DNA from 3 places in the Paenibacillus sp. cl6col genome. Region 3 is predicted to be linked to each of the others. Evidence: riboswitches for the same ligand, from Rfam matches in the RefSeq annotation. Region 3 holds a riboswitch; each other region holds the start of a gene.
What was found. Region 3 has a riboswitch for cyclic di-GMP ahead of BLS15_RS12620 (MucBP domain-containing protein). Riboswitches for the same ligand answer to the same signal wherever they lie in the genome.
Positions count from the first base shown of each region.

Region 1: linked by a shared signal. The riboswitch ahead of BLS15_RS29890 (glycosyl hydrolase family 18 protein) and the one ahead of BLS15_RS12620 (MucBP domain-containing protein) in region 3 are both predicted to bind cyclic di-GMP.
Region 2: linked by a shared signal. The riboswitch ahead of BLS15_RS18640 (CAP-associated domain-containing protein) and the one ahead of BLS15_RS12620 (MucBP domain-containing protein) in region 3 are both predicted to bind cyclic di-GMP.

Region 1 is NZ_FNAZ01000017.1:10,743-18,529, reverse strand. It holds gene BLS15_RS27050 (helix-turn-helix transcriptional regulator) at 569-1,234, shown strand; gene BLS15_RS27045 (AzlD domain-containing protein) at 1,449-1,775, opposite strand; gene BLS15_RS27040 (AzlC family ABC transporter permease) at 1,766-2,494, opposite strand; gene BLS15_RS27035 (TrmB family transcriptional regulator) at 2,574-3,383, opposite strand; cyclic di-GMP riboswitch class I at 3,861-3,945, shown strand; gene BLS15_RS29890 (glycosyl hydrolase family 18 protein) at 4,057-7,787, shown strand, end outside.
Region 2 is NZ_FNAZ01000007.1:93,929-101,715, forward strand. It holds gene BLS15_RS18610 (DUF1349 domain-containing protein) at 1-525, opposite strand, end outside; gene BLS15_RS18615 (OsmC family protein) at 620-1,084, opposite strand; gene BLS15_RS18620 (ABC-F family ATP-binding cassette domain-containing protein) at 1,236-2,759, opposite strand; gene BLS15_RS18625 (DUF6612 family protein) at 3,254-4,051, opposite strand; gene BLS15_RS18630 (helix-turn-helix domain-containing protein) at 4,448-4,888, shown strand; gene BLS15_RS18635 (macrolide family glycosyltransferase) at 4,885-6,066, shown strand; cyclic di-GMP riboswitch class I at 6,242-6,331, shown strand; gene BLS15_RS18640 (CAP-associated domain-containing protein) at 6,542-7,787, shown strand, end outside.
Region 3 is NZ_FNAZ01000004.1:159,248-167,034, reverse strand. It holds gene BLS15_RS12640 (TVP38/TMEM64 family protein) at 1-449, opposite strand, end outside; gene BLS15_RS12635 (cold-shock protein) at 762-962, opposite strand; gene BLS15_RS12630 (ABC transporter permease) at 1,199-1,897, opposite strand; gene BLS15_RS12625 (ABC transporter ATP-binding protein) at 1,887-2,810, opposite strand; cyclic di-GMP riboswitch class I at 3,243-3,330, shown strand; gene BLS15_RS12620 (MucBP domain-containing protein) at 3,482-7,787, shown strand, end outside.

The DNA.
Region 1 (7,787 bases), on a different contig from region 3:
GCCATACTAGTCACCCGCCCACCATGTAAGGGTTTTCAAAAGTAACACTAAGAATCATCAAACCCTTTCTTAGTACGAATTGAATACTTGGATAAATTATCGTTGTAATCATACTCGTTGCAATCAATGCCATCAAAACAACGATGTTTTCTGATCCTTCTCACATAATTTGAAATAATTTATTATAGTAATTATTTTTTATTACTACACAGACAGAGTACCACATAGATATTCATGCAGTCAAACAAATGATAATAAATTATTATTATCGGAATTTTTTATTACAAATTTAATGTTTCTCCCTTTTAAAATTCTAAAAAACTTGTTATAAGTTATAATAGGGTTGTCTATTTTGAATGCTGGCTTCTTCATTAAACGAAACCTTGCCGATAAAAGACCCGAAGTTGGGTTGTCTATAGCTGAAAAAAGAAGAACGCATCTATGTACGAGAAGTAAAGCGCATCTTTTATTGAAAGAGATTTTGCTCAACCTTGGAATTGAATATGAATTCGCGAGCAATTTCATAGTGAATGAAATTCAGGAATAACTGATTAGGAGGAATACTTAAATGGATAATGAACTATTTCGACACTATCAAAACATAATGAATTATTTCGGGGAAATTTTGGGATCTAATTATGAATTTGTATTACATGTTTTAAATCCTAATGGGGGTTCTCAAATCGGTCACATAGTCAATGGAGACTTAAGTGGAAGATCTTTAAATGGCCCTTTAACTGACTATGCAAAAAAATTAATCAACGAAAAGGTATATTTAAAAAAGGATTATGTTGTAGATTATGTTGGAGAAGGACCCAGAGGTAAAAAATTCCGTTCATCAACTTTATTTATAAAAGATCGTGAAGGTCAATTACAAGGTCTTTTATGTATAAATTTTGATGCGGATGTCTATAGGAAAGTCGCAAAGGATATATTAAAATTGGCCAATCTAAGTTCAGCTATAGATCTTATCGAACAAGAAACTGACCAGGAACAACCTATTGAAAAACTTACCGATAATATTCGTAATATCATTTATTCAGTAATAGATAAAGATATATTAGAATCCGGTGCTCAGTTATCACCTGAACAAAAGAGACTTGCTATTTTCAAATTAAAGGAATATGGGGTATTTGAAGTTAAAGGTACAATAAATGAAGTTGCTGAAATAATGGGAATGTCGGAATCAAGTGTTTATCGTTATCATCAAATGATATCTCGCAACGACAAGTAGCCCCAATCGAATCAGAACAATAAATCGAGCAATACAACCTTGGATCAATCCGAGGCCGTAGAGCGAAACAAAAGACGACTATTATTCTATTTATGGGATAATAGTCGTCTTTTTCACTGTATACACAAGCCTGTACCACTGGCTTCTCACTTCGGTAGCTTTACTATTCTCTTCACGTTAAGAGCGAAGATTGCCAAAACTCTAGTATCAAGTTTCAAAACAATAAGCGTAAAATGATTATGGAGATAATACCGCCCAGTACGGTTCCCAATAAACTTCTTGTTTTTATCGCAATTAAAAAAGTCGGTATGGCTGCAAAAAATTCAATGTTGTTGGTAAGAGATGTAAGCTTTCCGTCATGGATAAATATCTCTTGACCTATCAGAGCAGCTATTACAGAAATGGGGACATAATTTAACCAACGCATTGCCCATTCTGGTAATTCAAACCGACTAAGCACCATAAGAGGAACGACCCTTGGAATGAACGTGACAAAAGCTGAGCCTAGAATAATCAAAAAAATGTCCCATCTTACTTCCATTTTTCTACCACCATTCCTATTGTTGAAGCAATAATTGTAGCCACAATAACGCCCATACTGCTGGACAAAAAGAAAGAACTTCCCACAGCAATGACCACTGCAATAATTGCGACAACGATATCAAGTTTGATTCTATTTCGCCCTACCATAGAGAGTACGAGAATTCCAATAAACATAGCTGGCAAGGCAAATGCTAGTCCGAATTTCTCAGGATTCGAAATCCATTGCGCCAAAAATGCTCCTGCTAGATTCGCTGCAAGCCAATTTACATAAGCGGTTATGTTGAGGCCATGCATCCATTTCTCACTGATTCGCTTTTTCTTGGCCGCCTCGGTAATCGCGACACCGAATGTCTCATCGGTGAGTAGAGAACCTACTAGCATGTTGCGAAGTGGAGTAAGATGCCGGAAATAAGGTGCTAGTGCTGCACTAAGTAAAATATGACGAAGATTTACAAAGAAAATCGTAATAATAATGGCAGTAATCGAACTACTTGCTGCTATCATACCCGCAGCAATAAACTGAGCTGAGCCAGCATAGAGAATCATAGACATCAGAGCGATCTCAGCGATGCTAAGTCCCGCAGTCTTTTGGATCACACCTGCAGCTAATCCGATACTTAAATAACCCAGCAGCGTGGGGACACAATCTTTTACTCCTTGGATAAAGCTATCTTCAGCTCTCGGAGACGAATTCATTTGGACGTTCGACAGACTCATTTCATTCCCTCTTTATTTTCAAGTATTAGAAGCTAACTTACTAACTACTACGAAAAAGTGAAAGAAAATACGGTTCAATTTATTTGAACCGTTTCCCGGTAACAACATGAAATAGGTTAGGAGCGTTTTTCCAAAGCGCTTCTGCTTTCTCTGGGCCCACTTCTTTCACTAATTCTGAGAACATAATGTCATGCCTGATGTATTCCATCGCGATTAACACAAGTGCCGGGTCTTCCGTTTTTACCGCCCATGCAGGTGTATTTTGCGCGAAATTTGCAATTAATACTTCTTCATTATCCCGTGCAACAATCGTTAAGCGGCCGTTCATACGTTCCTCAGCTACTTCTGGAGCCATGTAGTTGTGATGAGTCGTTGCCCCAAGCTGAATCTCAGGTGCTCCAAAAAGAATAGAAAAGACGTGGGTATCATCCTTTATCCGCTCATCTATAGCACCTTTTATCGAAGCGACTTGTGGTTCCCAAATCGACAACCATATTTCTTTTTTAGCTTTATCGATTATGTCAATCATTTCGGCCACAACGCGCTCATCACTGCTGATGCGTCGAATGACATCTACTTCTTGTTCACTTTCTAACGCAGATAAATTCTTTTCAAGATAATCCATAGAATTGTCAAAGTCATTACGCAATCGACGGATTAATTCTTTTGCTGGTAATGGCGCATAGGTTACAGGATCAGTAGGTACTGTATACACCGCACCTTTATCCATTAATTTTGCCAGTACTTCATATATCGTTGAACGAGGTACACCTGACCTTTTGCTTATTTCATATCCGGTTATAGGAGAATTTTTCAATAGCCCTATGTACGCTTTACATTCATATTGTGAAAAGCCCCATTTCTGAAGTTCTTTAAAAAGTTCTTCCATGGCAACTCCTTTAGTAGTTAGTGTGTTACTTACTATAAAATAAAATGAATTAGCTGTCAAAGCAATCCTGGTTCCGTTATCGAAAATGATCGTCAGACCACTGTTTTGTTCCTGATTCTTCAACTTTTGGGCGAGGTATAATTGCCCAGAAAAGGAGGATCAGTCCTTTTTAATTCCCTCCCTAAGACCTACTGCCCAAACCTTGTCGGACATGTGGAATATGTAAAAAAGCATAACAAGGAATAACAAGGGATCGGTGCAGTTACTAGGCTGATGTCCAGTATCAAACCATATGGAATTAACATACATCCTCTTATTCCATCCGGATTTCAACATGATATATTTCTAGTGAATAATAATATCGAACTATGTTCATATATTCACAAATAATCCGTATGACCCATTAAATAAACGTGAAACTGCTGTATATTTAACGGTGTAAACATGTATCGTTATGCAAGAGTATGCATGTTTGCAGGTATTACTAGGCAAAGCTAGGGAAATCTAGTGACGCAAAACTAAAGGGGCTAAGGAAGAAATTCTATGCCAGCCAGTTGCCGATTAATAGACCCCCATCTCTATTAGTCGTATGGTTGTTTTTGTATGATCCATGGCGAGATGCCCCACCCTAGCTGCCTATTAATAAAATCTATTGATAGGAAGTGAATAACGGATGAAGACTGGGAAAAAGCAGAGTGCACGGAGATTGTTCGCAATGACGGTAGTGACCATCATGATGTTCGTGTCTTCGTTGGCACCGGCTTATGCAGGGTCGGCTGTTTCCGCAGCACAGGAACCTGTGGTCAAAAACGCGACAAAGGAAATAAGGAATGTTATGTACTATGGCGATTGGTCGATTTGGGGAGGACAAGGGAACTTTTATCCTAAGGATATACCGGCCGATCAATTAACCCACCTGAACTATGCGTTTCTCGATTTTGATGCCCAAGGCAACCTTGTCTTTACGGATAAGGATGCGGCAGTAGAAGCGCCTGTCGGCCAGGATGGCGTTCAATGGCAAGCGGCCAATGCAGGCATCCTTATCGCCCTGCAGCAATTGCGCGCAGAAAACCCGAATCTGAAGATCGGCATCTCTCTTGGCGGATGGTCGAAATCAGGCGACTTCGCTGTCGTTGCAGCCGATGCTTCCAAACGGGCAAATCTGATCCAAAATGTCATGAAATTCATCAAGTACACGAACATGGACTTCGTGGATGTCGATTGGGAGTTCCCGGCTGAAGTTCGACAGCCTGATATGGTCGATAATAAGAACGATGAAGGTACGAAATACGCTATACCAGAGGATAAAAACAATTATATTTTACTCCTGCAAGATATCAAAAACGCATTGAATAAGCAAGGAGCCGAGCTTGGTAAAGCGTATGAACTGTCTGTTGCACTTCCAGCGCCGAAGAGTAAGATCGATATCGGCATTGATGTGCCGAGACTGTTCAACATTGTAGACTTTGCCAACATTATGACTTATGACATGCGCGGTGCATGGGATGAAATAAGCGGCCACCATACCGGCTTGTATACGAACCCGAACGACCCGCTCACGGGCAACAACCTGTCCATAGACGAGAGCGTGAAATATTTGATTCAGCAAGGAGCCGAGCCGAACAAGATTGTTGTCGGGGCAGCCTACTACACTCGCGGCTGGGATAAAGTATCGCAAGGATCCGATCCGAATCATCCGGGGCTATTCGGCGAAGCAGCACTATCAGCCAAGGATGCGGATCAGACTCCATCCCGCGGCGCGGTTGGCGAGGCAGCGCTCGCTGTTGGGGACGGCGGCCGCCGAACAGGGATTTGGTCTTATCGCAACCTCGACAAGCTGAAGGCCACTTACCCGAATCTCAAGGAATATTGGGATGATGCAGCCAAAGCTCCCTATCTGTATGATGGGACAACTGGCGTATTCTACACGTATGACAATGAAAGATCCATTCAAGAGAAAACGAAATATGTGCTTGAAAACGGTCTGGGCGGCGTCATTGCTTGGATGGCTTCCAATGATGCCCCTACTGCGGATCCTGCCAAGCGCGACAAATTAACAAAGGCAACGAAAGAAGGCCTCTTCGGGAGCCAGGCGTTGACAACACATGAAATCCAATATACCAAGCTGGACGTTACGGCGGATGTGAAACCGTATACTGAGGCTTGGGGCAACAGCAAAGGCTATGAAATCACCCTCTTCAATAACGAGTCTTTGACCGAATCGAATCAAGTGTTGAAAGCGGTGGAAAGAGGAGCTAAAACGGTTAAGCTGCCGAAGCTCTACATCCAAGCCGATGGACCGCTGACTTCAGGCGATTATTTGGCGGGAACCGTAACAAATGAGAACGGTTACACGGTCGTCGATTTGAAATCGGTCTATGATGCTAAAACGATTGAAACTGGCAGATCCTATACGTTCAAACTGAAGGGAGATGCCAAGATTACAAGCATGGAGCTGGTTCAGCGGGTGTCGGATAACAGCCCAGAGATGAACAGACAACTCATTTTGGGTGATGAAGCTCCAAGCAAGAATCAACCGCCTGTATTGCATGGCGTAACGGACGTGACGCTTACAGTCGGCGACAACTTTGATAAGCTGGCCGGCGTAACGGCTACGGACGCAGAAGACGGAGATCTGACATCACGTATTAACGTGACGGGAGAAGTCAATACGAATGCAGCCGGCAAGTATGAGCTGGTTTACTCCGTTTCCGATTCGCAAGGATTAACGGTCGAGAAAAAACGCACCATTACAGTTATCGAAGCTCCAAGCAAGAATCAACCGCCTGTATTGCATGGCATAGCAGACCTGACGCTGAAAGTCGGCGACAGCTTTGATAAGCTGGCTGGCGTAACGGCTACGGACGCAGAAGACGGAGATCTCACATCCCATATTGCCGTGACGGGAGAAGTCAATACAAATGCAGCCGGCAAGTATGAGCTGATTTACTCTGTTACGGACTCGCAAGGATTAACGGTCGAGAAAAAACGTACCATTACCGTTATCGAAACGACAGCACCGGGGTATGACTTTGGGGTTGGTCAAGGAATCGAGTGGCCGAAGCAAGTCAATTCCCCATTCATCGACATGGTTGCATGGGTTACCAAGCCGGGCTATTCCAACAATGGCGCTCCTAACCTTGCCAGAATTTCCGAGGATACCGGCGTGAAATTCTTCAATCTCGGCTTTGTTCAGCCCGTTGGGCGTCAAGTAGCGGACGGCAAAGTGCAATGGGGCTGGGGAGGACATTCCTTACTAAGCGAAAAGAATCCGAACGACACCCAATATCAAGGAATTAAGCAGTCCATCCGGGAAATTCGTGAGTTGGGCGGAGATGTCACGATCTCGCTAGGCGGTGCGAACGGAGCTGCATTCTGGGAAGTCACTCAAGACACCGATACGCTCTTTCATACGTATATGGAGCTGGTTCAAGGCTATGGACTGACCCGATTTGACCTTGACATTGAGGGCGCTGCTCAGGACAAAGACATGAATATCGCTAACGCAAAGGCAATTAAGAAGCTGCAGGATGCAACAGGAGTCGATATCGTATTAACACTCCCTGTACTACCAAGCGGTCTGACTTCTGTTCAACTGGATGTATTGGAAGCTTACTTGTCTGCTGGCGTGGATGTCCACGTCGTGAACATCATGACGATGAACTACGGCAATGGTACGCTCCAGCCTGGCGAAAACTATGGTTCCGCTTCTCTGAGAGCCGTTGATTCGACGAAGAATCAAGTGAAGCAATACTACAAGCAATTCGCTAACATCGATCTAACCGATCAAGAGGCTTATGGAATCATTGGTACGACGCCATCTATCGGGTTCGAAAGCAACCTTCATCCGATCTTTACGACGGAGTGGTCGCAGTTGGTTGTGGATCATGCGATCGAGAAAGGGCTGGCGATGACCTCCTTCTGGTCGATGAACCGGGATGCGATGTTGGAAAACAACAGCGGCGTAACGGCGCAATATCAATTTACCGATATTTTTAAGACATTCGGAAATGGAAGCATTCCGCCGGTAATTTCAAAACCTGTGATTCATGGTGCAGCAGATAAAACGATCTTCGTGGGCGAGCAATTTGATCCGAGAGACGGAGTTACCGCTACGGACAAACAGGATGGCGACCTGACCGATCGCATCGTGATCGAAGGAGCGGTTGACTCCTCTACCCCAGGAGCCTATAAGCTGGTATACACCGTAGAGAACAGCCAAGGACAGCAAGCAGTTGCTGAACGTACGATCACTGTGGCAGAAAAGATCAATCACAAGCCAGTGATTCATGGCGCTACGGATAAAACAATTCTCGTGGGCGATCACTTCGATCCGAAAGAAGGAGTTACCGCTGCGGATGAAGAGGACGGCGACCTGACCGATCGCATCGCGATCGAAGGAAC
Region 2 (7,787 bases), on a different contig from region 3:
CTTCGACTCCTGCTCAAATAAATGTGTCATGCGAAGCTGCTTCCAAGCAGAACCATCCAGTGAGTAATCGACATAAAAGTCGTTCCCAATCCGGGAAATACGGAAGTAGACCGGAGCATCCCCATTATCAACCTCTTGGGTTGACCAGTCCGAATATCCGTGGTTCGTTACCACTGCGCCGAGCTTATTGCTGGCATCCGGAATATATTCTACAGATGTTTTGAGCCAAGTGTCTGGCGAATAGCGAACCATTAGCCCTGCTTGGTCATAACGGTGAACAGGATAGGAATATACCTTGGTCGTCAGCCTGAAGTTCCCCTCAATTTCTGTATATAGAAAATGTCCATTATCGACTTCAAAGCCATAATGTGTCTTTTGCCAGTAATCGGTTTCTTTGGCGGTGCGAACAATGAGTTTTGCAGATTCTTGATTGATCTCCCACGCTCGAGGCGGCGAGTACCACATCAAGTTCGTGTTCAATTGTTCATGTTCAAAATTTTCATGCAGTCGAATTGAATTGCTCATCTGAATTGCCTCCATGTCGTAGTCTCTATTCCATCATAGGTGGAATCATCCCTACTGTACAGGGCGCAATTAAGATTACGGTGCATCTCCTACGTTATGAAGTGACCTGCGGAGAGTCCTGTTCCAAAATAATGCCATTCAATACAAGTCGAACAGGAGCACTAATCGTATCCCCAACCGGACATGTACGCTCAATGAACTGCACGAATTGTTCGATCTGCTCATAGGAAGCATTGCTCTTCACATGGATGTTGTAGCGAATTTCAGAATAGCCTCGGCGCACGTCAGATTTGTTCATGAAGCCATCTGTATCCAAATCCCCCTCAAGCTCCACCCAAAATTGCTCCAGCTGAATATTGAATTTACGGGCATATGCTCTTGCCACGATGGACTGGCAGGCGCCTAACGCACACAGTACGACTTCAACCGGATTCATCGCCGTATCCGTACCGCCCAGCGATTTCGGCTCGTCAATCGTAATCTCGAAATTCCGTGATCTCGCCTTTACAACCATTCCCTCTTGCAGATGTGCAGAAGCAGTAAATGTTTCAAGTGGCATTCATATAACCTCGCCTTCCTATTTTAACCAACATTATATCACAGTTAAAAAATATGAATAGTAAGAATGTTCTCTTGCTTCCAAGAAAAGAAGGGAGACTGCAGCTTTCTGCAATCTCCCTACTATGGTCAAGCCGCAAACGAAGCATCCTTTATTTCAATGACCACACCTGTGTAACCCAATCTGCATAAAAGTCGGGCTCATGAGATACCAGCAGCACTGAACCAGTGTAGCTGCGCAGTGCCTCTATAAGGGCCTCCTTCGCCCGAGCATCCAAGTGATTCGTCGGTTCATCCAACACGAGCACATTGCTGTCCGTCAGCATCAATTCGCATAATCGTACCTTAGCCTGCTCTCCGCCGCTTAGCGAGCTGAGCGGCTGCCGAATATGCTCCTCCGTCAACCCAGTCATCGCAAGCAGCTTGCGTATCTGCTGATGTGTCATGTCTGTACGGAATGCGCATAATTGATCAAGCGCGGAATCGTCGGATACGAACAGCTCTTGAGCAAAATAAGCGACCTTCACCCGCTCTCCTTGACGAACATTGCCATGCAATGGGGTTAATTCTCCAAGCAGCGTCTTAAGCAGCGTTGTCTTGCCAACCCCATTATGACCGACAATCGCAATCTTCTCTCCTCGTTTCATCAACAGATTCAGAGGCGAGCATAGCGGCTTCGCATAGCCGATTTGCAGCTGTTCAGCCCTCATAATTCTACCTTCAGGCTCCACATGAACTTGGAAAGAAAATCGCGGCTTCGCACCAGAAGTTGGTCGATCAATCCGCGTCATGCGTTCCAGCATCTTCTCGCGGCTCTTGGCCTGCTTCGCCTTGCGAATCTTATTTTTCTGAACAAAATCTTCGAGTCTGGCAATTTCCTTCTGTTGTCGGCTATACGCTTCGTGCTGCTGCAAATTATTAAGCTCGTATACGCTGCGGAATGCCTCGTAGTTGCCTACATAACGCTTAATATTCTGGTGCTCGACATGAAAGATCGACGTGGCAATTTCATTTAAGAAAGAATTATCATGGGAAATGACCAAGAAGGCTTGCTTATACCCCTTCAAATAGCCCTTCAGCCAATCAATGTGCACCTCATCCAAATAGTTCGTCGGTTCATCCAGCAGGAGAACATGGGGCTCTTCCAAGAGCAATCTTCCTAGAAGCAGCTTCGTGCGTTGACCTCCGCTCAGCTTCTCAACATCCCGATCCAGACCAATATCAAGCAGCCCTAAGCCTGCTGCGATCTGTTCCAGCTTCACTTCAATCTCATAAAATCCCGAATGCTCCAGTCGATGCTGAAGCTCCCCATACTTGGCAAGCCATAACTCCAGATTGTCAGCATCTTCGGCCATCTTGTGTGCCAGCTCCATCAAATTCTGTTCCATGGCATAGAGGTGACCAAATGCCCCGCGCAAATAATCGAGCACGGTCATCCCAGGCTGCAGATCAATATGCTGCTGCAAATAACCTACCTTCACATGAGGCAGCCACTCCACCTTCCCTGCATCCGGCAATAGCTCACCGGACAGGATACGCAGCAATGTTGATTTGCCCGCTCCGTTGCTGCCTACAATTCCGGCATGCTCCCCCGGAAGCAAGCGGAAGCTAATATCGAGAAATACTCGTTTATCCCCATAAAAATGGGTTACTTCTTCTACAGATAACATACTCATGTCATTCTCTCCTTTGCATGTGCGTAAATGATGCTCAACGCCAAGCGAGAGAACAGCTTCATAAAGAAAGTATTTGCTTGTGTGTATGCAAAAAAGGGCAAGGCGAACGAATCGCCTTGCCCTATACAAATAGCCCATAATAGGTAGTTCAATTTATCCTTAGTGCTGCAGACCAATACGAACAGACCGTGTCTGTTGGTTCCGCTTGGTTCTGCACCCAAAGTTCATGAACGCGTACTTGTATATGAAAAAAGGAATCGGTTCTTTATCCACTGTTCTTCGATTGGCATTAAGCTAAAAATGGGCAGACTTCTCCCGTCTTAAGCCAATTTCCGTTGAAGAACAGTTGACAATACCGCCATCCCCTTTCTAATCCTCATCATCATAAAATGGTATTACGAGGAAAATCATACACGATCATAGCTCGTCCTGTCAAGAATATGCAAAAACCGCCGCATTCAAAAGATGCGGCGGAATCGTAGAAAAATAACTTCTTATTGAGCGCTTTTTATAATATGCTGTGGCACTTTAATCTGAGGAACCACATTGTGTCTAGTGTATGTTGAGTTACTTACAAAATGATCCTCAATTTTTCGTCCGGATTCTTCCCCAGACTTTGTATATTCTAAAGCGGTACTCATAAGAAAATAATTATCCTTATTGATCCGATATTTAATGACTATGTTTTTCATATCGAGCATGATTTGTTTATTACCCTTTTGCTCCGACTTTTCCTGTTCTAATTTATCCTCTTCCTTGCTTGGTAACTCCGACCACAAAAAATGTTCAGCTTCCTTAGCTTTTTCATTTTCCAAACTCACTGTCACGATATAATCATTGCCTTCTGAAATAATGTTCGCTTCATTTGCATACATCTTGATCTGTCTAAAGAGCTCATTCAAATCCATATCCTTCTGTATTTGAGTTGGATTCATCAAATCATCCGGCAATTTCCTCCATTGACCATCATATTGAAGAAAATATGACCCTTCATTCGTTTGGTACTTTTTTAAAGTTAAATTCACCTCATTAGATATTATCGAATTTTCGAAATATAAGCCGATCGGTTCTTTCGTATAATCAAATCTTATTTTAGTTAGCTTAGAAGCTTCAATTTTTTGATCTGCCTTGATTGTCTCTGTCTGATTGATATCCAAGGAAAAGCTCTTTACACTTTTATCAGCCTCAATTGCTTTCTGCAATACTTCATCGGCTGTCGGCATCGTATTGCCGCATGCCGTTATCCCTAGTAATGATAAGAATGCTAGTAGTATGGTTATCCGTTTTTTCAAAATAACAGCCCCCTAAAATAATCTGCTTTACCCATGTTAGCCAATTTATAAAGAAGGGAACAGTAAGTTAAAACCTATTACTTCAATAAAATAGAAGCATTTGGACATCATCGATACATCTAATGGATACAGCAAGACTGTCGACAGTCTTGTTCTTTAACAGAACACCTCAGTTTGTATTCTCTATTAATTTGGTATGATATGGACAAATAACAGTGCACAAGTATTGGATATATTGCGAAAAATTTTTGGTTCGCAATCGAATACGGCGCTATCGACGTTAGCTTCATCTATGACTTGTACTTTGCCACAATTCTTAACATAAAATGTTGCGAATTGTTGATAGATTTCCACCTTGGTTCTTCTATATATTTAACGTATACGGAGATGAAAAATATGATTGGTATGAATATTCGTGTGTTGCGTAAAAAGCATAAATTCAGTCAGGAACAATTAGCTGAGAAGGTAAACGTGTCACGACAGACCGTAGCAAAGTGGGAAAACGGGGAGGCCTTGCCCGATATTTTTAAATGCAAAATACTCGCTGAACTTTTCCAAGTAACCCTGGATCAATTATCCCGTGATATGAGTGAAGAAGCGGCGAATCAGCTCGTTCCCACGGGGAAGCAGTTCTTTGGTGTTGTGAAGGTAGGAGATCGGGGACAGATTGTCATTCCCAAACAGGCACGCGAAATGTATCAGATACAAGCTGGTGATAAGCTGATTGTCTTGGGGGAAGATGCGACAAAAGGGATTGCTCTCTTAAAAAGTAATCATTTCATGGAATTTGTAGAGATGATCCAAAAAGCGGAGCGAGAGGTAGATGAATCAGAATGAGCAAAATTGTATTTTTTTCGATACCCGCACATGGTCATACCAATCCAACCATTCCGGTGGTTGCCGAGTTAGTCAATAGAGGCCATCAAGTTTGGTACTATTCCTTTCTAGAATTTCAGGAAAAAATAGAAGGTGCTGGTGCTGCATTCATTGCTTGTGATGAGTTCTTGCCCCAGCTTTCACAAAAGGAATTGGATCGCAAGGTTGGCAAAGATTTTACAGCATTAATTGAGATGGTTGCCGATACGACCATTGCTTTGGATGAGAAGGTATGTCAGGAATTAAGGGAAATCCAGCCGGATTGTATTGTATCTGACTCTATATGCTTTTGGGGAAAATTATTTGCTAAAAAACTAGAAATTCCATATGTTTGTTCGACTACTACCTTTGCTTTTAATCAGTACACCGCGAAACTGATGAAGCGTGGTTTCATCGATGTATGGAGGATGATCGTGGGTTGGCCCCGAATGAACAGAAAAATTCAGTTGTTAAAGAATCATGGTTATGAGATAGGGAATGTTGTATCGATTGTTCAAAATAATAATGAAACAGACGCCATTGTTTATACCTCGAAAGAATTCCAGCCGATGGCGGATACGTTTTCTGAGCGATATGCTTTTGTCGGACCATCCATCAGGCAGTCTCCGCCGATACAGATTAATAAAAAAGATAGAAAACTAATCTACATTTCACTTGGGACTATACTGAATCAAAATCAAGATTTTTACCAAAAAGTTATTCAGGCATTTGCAGATACGGACTATGATGTTGTGATGTCAGTTGGTGAAAAAACGGAGATTGCTTCTCTTGGCAACATACCAAGAAATTTCACAGTGAATAACGTCGTGGATCAAATATCGGTATTGCAAACAGCCGATGTATTTATTACCCATTGTGGCATGAATAGTGTGAATGAAAGCCTGTATTTTGGAGTTCCAATGGTTTTATTTCCGCAACATAGCGAACAAGGATTAGTGGCTGATCGGGTTGCTCAACTGGGTGCAGGTTTAAAGTTGAAAGGAAAGAAGCCAAAATATTTGGCAGCAGCGGTATCTGAGGTGTTGACGAATCGGACTTATCAGGAAAATGCGCAAAAACTGTCAGAAACTTTTCAGAATGCTGGTGGTGCAGTAGAAGCGGCCAATGTGATTTTAACTAAAATTCGAGCGAAGTCTTAGTGTACTTTCATGATCCTTTTTTTAAAATGGGGCAGCTTCATTGAAGAAGTGCATGACGAACATAAATCGTACTGGGTTGATAGACCTGGTACTTGATTGAATTTTGCGTACCTATAGGCACAGTTGTATACAAGCTGTTCATTTACATGTTACTATAGACATTTAATCTGTAACATTTGGATAATGGCAAACCCTAGCGAAAGCAGGGGACGCAAAGCCACGGGTCTAATGTATTTCACAATGCGATGACAGCCGGGTTGCCCTAATTGCGACATTACGTGCGTCTTTTTTTATTGCGCTGCCATTAGGGTGGCGCTTTTTTTGTGCTATTGTAAAGCGTCCCCGATGTTCATCTCATTTGATCGCAGAATGTAAAAGAATAGGAGATGTAATGATGCGGCCATGTTGTACAGCAACCAACAACGCAATGTACCAAGAACAGCATAAACACATTAAAGCAGGAAGAATGCGGCGTATGACGATTACAGCTAGCGCTGCGCTGTTAGCCGGGATGCTTATCTATCAGCCGACCCTTTATGCAGCGGATAAGCTGGTCGGTAGTATGATTACTGTCACGAAAACGAACAATGCTCCGCAGGCAGGGGCAGACCAACTGCAAGGCATCACCATAGGAATGAGCGAGGATCAACTATTCCAAAAAATCGGACTGCCGGTTCGCAAGGATCTAAGTGAATATGGCTTCGAGTGGTATATTTACAATCAGGATTATAAACATTACTTACAAGTTGGTGTTCAGGACCACAAGGTCGTTGCACTCTATACGAATGCGAATGATTCTTATGGAAGCATTGGATTCGGTTCAACCAAGCAGGAGGTAGAGGCAGCCTTCGGATCTTCCCTCAGTCAAATTAGGAAAGGCAATACGATTTACAATATGGACAACAGCGGACAATATAGCCTGTACAAGGTCGGCGGTATGTATGCAACCGTGTTCTATGATCTCCATCAAGGGAATACGGTGACGGCTGTCCAATTTATTGCCCATGATGTGGAACTGGCGTTCAAGGGGTACTTTGGCACGCCTAGCAAGCGATTGCAGACAAGCTTTGAGCAACAAATCCTCGATTTGGCTAATGCTGTGCGTGTCCGCGAGGGCATGAAGCCATTGAAGTGGAATGAAAAGGCTGCGGGAACTGCTCGCAAGCATAGCGACGATATGGGGCTGAGAAGCTTCTTCGATCATAACAATCCGGACGGCAAATCCCCGTTCGATCGGCTGAAGGCGGACGGAATCGTATACCAAAAGGCAGGGGAAAACATTGCTGCTGGACAGTCGAGTGCCATCTTCGTTCACGAGAACTGGATGAACTCGAAAGGACATCGTTCGAATATTTTGGGAGACTTTTCTCATCTAGGGGTGGGTGTGTACTTCGGGGGGAATTCAAATGTATATTACACACAGAACTTCGTCACGCAGAATTCCGTCGACGATAAAAAGCCCGATCCCGATGTTGTATCTCCTAGCCTCAGCGAATCTAAGGTTCTGACAGGAGATCCATTCGATGTAAAGGTCGAATATTCTGTGTCGGAAGCAGTATATTCAGCTTCATTCAGTCTTACTTATGACAGCCGCTTGACTCTCTTAGATATAAAGCCAAGCGTTACGATGGCTACCTATCAAAAGTTGAACTATCCGGATGTCCCACTTATCACGACAAAGAACATAACCGATTTACCTAATGGCCAGAAGCAATTGGATT
Region 3 (7,787 bases):
GCCTTGCCAAAGAGAATCGCAATGAAGAAGGAGCGGATTCGCATGCGCGCAACAGCCGCGACCATATTAATAAGAACGAAGGGACCTACTGGGAAAATACTAAGCAAGAAGACATAACTGAATGCATTATGACGCACCCACAGCATGCTCTTCTTCACCTTCGGCTTCTCAGCCCAGCGAGCGAGCAACGGGTGGCCTGCTGCCTTGCGCACAATGAGGAACGTCAGCATGCAGCCGCTCACGATTCCAATCCATGAATAGAGAAATCCGAGCCACAACCCATATACTGCAGCATTCACACCTACAATAACGAGGGTAGGCAGCGGCGGGATAAAGGACTTCATGAACGTCAGTAATATGCCCGGCAGCGGCCCGAAGGAACGGAATTGCTCCAACAACGCCTTCAAATGCTCTTCGGTAAAATAAGAAGTTATCTCGGATAGTTCCATGTTGTACGTATCCACCAGCCTCTATATTTATCTGTCCAAAAATGGCTCAATATGATTGCCATTGTCATACGAGATGGAAGCTGCCATAAGCTCGCTTCGAACAATAGCATAACATACATCGTCCCCACTATACTGCCTTCCACAACAAAAAAGATCGACAAATAAATGGCGTGGCTGCGAATATAACAAGAGCGAAGCAGAAACACAAAGAGCCGCCCCTGAGGACGGCTCTTTGCTATTCATACGGCATCCCTGCCGCATAAATTAATAAATGCCCCAAACCTTAGGTCTGGGGCATTGTAATTTCGTGTCTTACAGCTTTACAACGTTCTCAGCTTGTGGTCCACGGTTGCCTTCAACTACGTTGAACTCAACGCGTTGGCCTTCGTCCAACGTTTTGAAGCCGTCGCCAGTGATTGCGGAGAAGTGTACGAATACATCGTTACCGCCTTCAACTTCGATGAAACCGAAACCTTTTTCTGCGTTGAACCATTTAACTGTACCTGTTTGCATGAACAAATACCTCCTAAAATTTACATGACCTCTTATTTACATAAATAAATAAAATTCACATATTGGACAAGGTTATTCTATCTTCAAAATAACCCTCTGCAATATGTGAATCAGGTCAAATTTGAATATAGTCATCTTACCACAAGGTTACCCAAATAGCAATTCCTGTTTTTTAATTTGTTTTAATTTCCCGTTGTCCAAGTCTTCTCAGGCTCAGACAACGTCAGCGTATTCAACTAATTGACCACATCTACGTGCTCAACCTTCTTTATTGTCATGTACATTACGAATGCACCGATCAGTGCCAAGATGATCGGAACGATAATGATTGAATTCAGCGAGACTCCCCCATTATTCGAGCACACGATGGAAACAATGAGCAAGGAAGACATGATCGTCGTCGGTGTCGAATATTTTCTCATGCCGAAATATAGCGGAATGAGGCTCATAATGCTTGCAGCCATTGCATTCATGATCAACTTCAATGCCCCTCCCCCAATTATCGACAAAGTCAGGGGCTCTTGTATAATGGGTACAATTGCATTTGCTGTCAACAAGATCGCGTTGAGCACAATTTCAGACACAATAATATTGCTAAATGTGAAAATGGCGATAATGGCCAACTTGCTGAGGAGGATCTTTTTCCGACTTATTGGATACATAAATAGGATGTTTATTGTCTTTGATTTATATTCATCAATAATGAACCGAGATATCAATACTGCTGCAAAGACGATAAAGATCATTCGTACAAATGAATCCACACCCACAAAAAGGGCAGTGTAATCCGCGAAAACAACTTCTTCCATCATGTTAGGACTGTATAACATTAAGAATAAGATGGCAATCGCGACAATATTTGCAATAATTGCGTTTCGAATATACCCTCCTATGTGATGCTTCCGAAGCTCCAAAGCTATCAAATTACGCAACATGATCGCCTCCATCCAACAAAGATAAGAAGTATTCCTCTAAAGAGCTGTTTTTCTTATGGATCGATTCTATTAAAATATCGTTCACGACCAGTTCCTTCGTCAGCACTCCCTGCTGGATATTCGGATCATATACTCGAATTATGCGCTCATCCATGACTCGTAGATTGTGTATGCCTAGTTTATCTTCGAGCAGGAACGCAGCTCGCGTGCAATCATTCGTCACAATCTCAATATATTCGCTATTTTTCATACGAACCTCATCCATAGACACTTCTGCAATTAATCGACCCTTATTAATGACACCAATCGTATCTGCAACAAGCTCAATTTCACCCAGCAGATGACTTGATATCAATATCGTTGTACCATATTGTCTGCTCAGCATGAGAAGCAAATCGCGTATCTCCTTAATCCCTATCGGATCCAGCCCATTAATAGGTTCATCCAACAGAAGCAGCTCCGGCTTCGTTGCGATCGCTCTGGCGATCCCTAGCCGCTGTTTCATTCCAAGCGAGAAATCTTTAACTGCTTTATCACCCACATGGTTGAGCTTCACCAGCTCCAATGCCTCATCTATGGCCTTCATGTTGTGATATCCCATGTACTCGCAGTGCAGCTCCATATTCTCTCGTGCCGACAGCTTGTCATAAAATACAGGGTATTCGATAATTGTCCCCATCCGAGCCAGCAGATGATACGACTTAGGGGCTAGCGCTTCCCCGAATACTTCAATTTGACCCATTGTAGGCTTAATTAAGTTCGTAATCATTTTCATAATTGTTGTCTTACCGGCCCCATTCGGACCCAAAAATCCATATATCTCTCCTTGACGGATGTTCATATTCACATTCGAGACAACCTCTTTGTCTAGGAACGTCTTTGTCAAATGATGTGTACGTAATAAATACGTCATGCCAGTATCTCCTCCCGCTCAATGCGTGCTTCCCGATGACTTTATTGTATGAGGCATTCCTCTCTAATTCCTTACTCAATCCTTACAAAAATCTTAAGCTCTATTTGCTCTTCATTCAGTCTCACTCGACACACCTTGGTATTCATGAAGCCGATTGCTAGATTATCTGCTCTACTCATTATCGTACGGGCATGGGAGCGTTTCAATCCGTTATTTCCTTCTGATAGCGATGAATAGTTATTAAGTTGGAGGCATATAGATGGATTATCAGGTATGAATCAACTCTAGTAGGTTAATACTTGTAGTATGTATACAAACTAGTATTTTCTTATCATTGACAAATTGTTCCTCGTAACCTATATTGAGCTTGATAGTTCCCTATGCCTATGATTACAGTCATCTTCGCTTGGATAAGAGGTGTTATGATTGATCAATCACATAGGGCACACTAATCGAAAGATTAGGCCGCAAAGCTTCGGAGTCTAACGGTTCTACGACCTATGATAGTCCAGCTGCAACTAACAATTCTGTTACTTGCAGCTGGACTTTTTTTATTTATGTGAAGTTCTGGCGGAATTAACTTTCCGTTGAGCTATATAAATAAGAATGAGGAGGCATGGACTCACTTCGGTAGGGGAGGAATAAAATGAAAAAATGAGGTGGCGAATTGAATGAAACGTAGAGTAAAGTTGGCCGTAACATGGCTGTGCGTATTTGCCGTGTTCTTCGGGTTTATTCCTCACACACTGCAAAGTGCAGATGCAGCCGCACGTGATCCAATTTGGCCAGAGCCAGGTGCTGTGAAATTAAGCAAGACAGCGAAGCCAACCGGGACGCCAGGAGAGTGGCAGATTACTCTGACCGCCGAAGGGAAGAACGTTGAAGCCGGTGACACCGATGTTGTACTTGTCTTAGACAAGTCAGACAGTATGAAAAGCTACAAACGGTTAGACAATGCCAAAAAAGCTGCGGAGAAATTTGCAAATACACTGCTTTTGTCCAACGTCAAAACAAGAATTGCTCTTGTCACGTTTAGCACCAGCGCAGAGGATACATCATCCGGATTCCTTGGCCAGAATGATAAACAGCAGCTCCTGAACAAAATTAAGGGCATCTCGGCTTCCGGAGGGACAAACATACAAGGCGCTCTCAACACAGCACATCAGTTACTAACTACAAAGAGTTCAGCTAAAAATAAATTTATTGTGCTGCTTAGCGACGGTGCGCCAACGTTCAGTTCTCCTGCAAAAAAGGCCGCTCCTTATTCATGGCCCAACAACAAGTATAACTTTGTACTGTCCAACTTTGACTACACCAAGACTATCGGATCCGGCAGCAGCTATGAATTATCCTCTGGCTTGTTTGGGGATCGATACAAAGTAGATAACTATACGGTTAAGGACAATGGAATTCCTACGATATCTCAAGCCAAAGCATCCAAGGATGCAGGAGTCACCATTTATTCGATTGGGCTTGAGGTCGGCAATGATGCTAACGCTGTATATGTATTAAAGAACAGCGCTTCAGCAAACAACTATTACCCATCTGACAGCGCGGAGCTGGAGAAGGTTTTCTCTGAACTGGCAGGGAAAATTTCCTACGCGGCTGAAAATGCTGTAGTCAAGGATCCGATGGGTGAAATGTTTAACCTTAATTTCAAGGGCAATGCACCTGTTGAAAAGCAAGACTATACAGCATCTCAAGGCACGGTGAAATGGGATGCAGCTTCGGAAACGTTTGTATGGGACGTTGGCAACATTGTAGAGGGAAGTCCGGCAACCCTGACATATACCATCAAAATGGACTCTTCTAAAAATCCGAGTGCCGATGTCAATTACCCGACAAACGGACGTACCACCATGGAATACACAGATGTGAATAGACAACGTACAACAAAAGATTTTGAAGTGCCACAAGTCAGCTTCGGCAAAGGCTCCATTCTTGTGAAAGGCTACAAGGTTAATGAACAAGGCGAGCCTATTAACGCAGACGGCAAGGTTGTCGAACGTGTGGATCTTGCAGAGCAGTTGTACAGCGAGTCTTTCACTGTCAATGGGAAGGATGCGCTGGATATAGGGCCGAAGTACAAGGTTCCTGCTCCGAAGCTCGACAACTATGTGTTGAAAAAGGGCACCGACCCTACAGAAGAAACGTTAACACTGCAGGAACCTAACAAAACAGTATGGTTCGGATATATGCTAGCTCCACAAAAGCTAACGATTAAGTATGTAGATAAGGACTCCGGCACATCCATCGCTGACGACGATACTTCGCTCTCCGGCACCGACGGACAGACGATTACGTTGAAGGCACTCGACATCCCGGGATACACGCCTGAGAACGCCGAAGTTCAATACACATTTAAGGCCAAGGACAACGAATATACCTTCTTCTACAAGAAGACAGCACTCCCTATCACGATCAAGTTCATCGATAAGGATACCGGCAAGTCCATCGCTGACGACGACACATCTCATTCAGGTAAAATTGGCGAGGCCGTTACGTTGAAAGCTCTGGACATCCCAGGCTACACGCCTGAGAAGGCGGAGGTAACCTACACTGTAAAAGCTGCGGATAATGTGGTTACCTTCTTCTACAAGAAGACGGATCTCCCTATTACCATCAAGTTCGTCGATAAGGATACCGGCAAGTCCATCGCTGACGACGACACATCTCATTCAGGTAAAATTGGCGAGGCCGTTACGTTGAAAGCTCTGGACATCCCAGGCTACACGCCTGAGAAGGCGGAAGTAACCTACACTGTCAAAGCAGCCGATAACGTAGTTACCTTCTTCTACAAAGCGAACGCTCAAAAAGTAATCATCAAACATGTCAGCAGTCTTACAAACAGAGAAATCGCTGCCCCAACATCTGAACAAGGTGTCACTGGCCAGACGATTACGTTGAAGGCTCTAAGCATTCCAGGCTTTACAGCTGACAAGGCTGAAGATAGCTATACGTTCAAGGCCGAGGACAATGTATACACATTCTGGTATACGCCAAGCCAACAGACACTGACAGTGGAGTATTTGAGTAAAGAAACCAAAGAAACACTTGCAGATTCTGAAACTCATAACCGGCCTACCGGCACGAAGCTTGGGTTGGAAGCCAAGAAGATTCCTGGCTATACGCCTGAGGTAGAAAGAGAGCTTTACACATTCACAGATAAAAACGACACGTACAAATTCTTCTACACCGCGAATCCACAAAAAGTAACCATCCACTACATTGACCAAGACACCAAGCTTCCTATCGCAAAAGATTCTTCGAAAGACGGCAAAACTGGAGAATCAATAACACTGACTGCACTAGAAGTCACAGGCTACACTCCAGTCAATCCAGAAGTAAAATACACGTTCACTGCTGAGGCTAACCAAGAGCACACCTTCTTCTACACCAAGAAGGACGTTACTCCTCAAGAACGCACCGTGCACGTCCACTATAAGGATGCAGCTACTGGCACAGTTCTGAAGGAATCCACTTCAACAAGCGGCAAGGTTGGAGCAACCATCACACTGAGAGCAGAAGATATTACAGTTGATGGTGCAATCTACGTGCCAGACTCCTACCAGCATGAATACACAATCACTGAGCAAGCTAAACAATCCTATACGTTCTTCTACAGCAAGAAAGAGCTGCCAACCTATTTCGTGACTGTTCATCACCTTGAAGAAGGCACTGACGCAGTGCTGCATGAGCCTACTACGGTCAGCGGCAAGTCTGGCGAAGTCGTTCATGTAACAGCAGAGCCAATCTCCGTAGCAGACGCTGTCTATCAGCCTTTAAAGTTCAATCATGACATTACGATTGACGGAACTCCAGAACAACAGTACACGATTTACTACAAAAAGGGCGATCCTGTAGAGGCATTGCTGCTGACGGTACTGCATCTGGATAAGGAGACTCTTGCACCGGTAGCAGAACCAACTTCGTTGAAAGGCAAAGCCGGAGAGCACATCACACTGAAGCCAACACCGATCACAGTGACAGACGCTGTATACAATCCAGAGCAGTCTACTTACAACTATGTCTTCACTGCAGATGCTTCACAGACGTTCAGGATCCTCTACATCAAGAATCCAATCAGCAAGCCAGATCAGCAAGTAACGATTAAATATGTGGAACAAGGAACAGGCAAGCAGCTCGTAAATCCAACGATTAAGAGCGGCAAAGCGGGGGAGAAGGTCGAACTTACGGCACTGTCCATATCGGGGTACACACCTGTGAAATCCACTGACACTTACACCTTCACCGATAAGGAAGGGCAAGAGTACATCTTCTATTACACGCAAAGCTCAAGTGGCGGAGGCAGCAGCAGTGGCGGCAGCAGTACCTCCTATTATCCAAGCTCCAAGCCATTGCCACCAGTTCCACCATTGCCACCGGTGCCGAAGTTAGAAACGCAATATCATTACAATTACATCAATGGATATCCGGATGGGGAAATCAAGCCGAAAAAACTGATCAGCCGCGAAGAAGTGGCTGCTATCTTCTACCGCTTAATGGAGAATACCACACGGGCCAACTTCTTGAAGGGCACCAACTCTTACAAGGATGTAGCCGAAAAGCGCTGGTCGAACAGACACATCTCCACGATGGAGAGTGCAGGGATTATCACTGGGTACCCAGATGGCACTTTCCTGCCAGAAAAACCGATTACAAGAGCAGAGTTCGCCGCAATTGCTTCCAGATTCGATAAGCTGAATGAGCAGACGAATACACTGTTCTCCGATATCAGCGGTCATTGGGCAGAGAAATACATCGTATCGGCAGCAAACAAAGGCTGGATTAAGGGTTATCCAGATGGCAAGTTCAAGCCAAATCAGTACATCACTCGTGCCGAAGCAATGGCGTTCATCAACAGCGTACTGAACCGAAAAGTGCACAACGATGATGTCCACAAAGACGCGAAGAAATGGCCGGATATCGCCCCTACGGATTGGTACTATTCCGATGTGATGGAAGCGACGAACTACC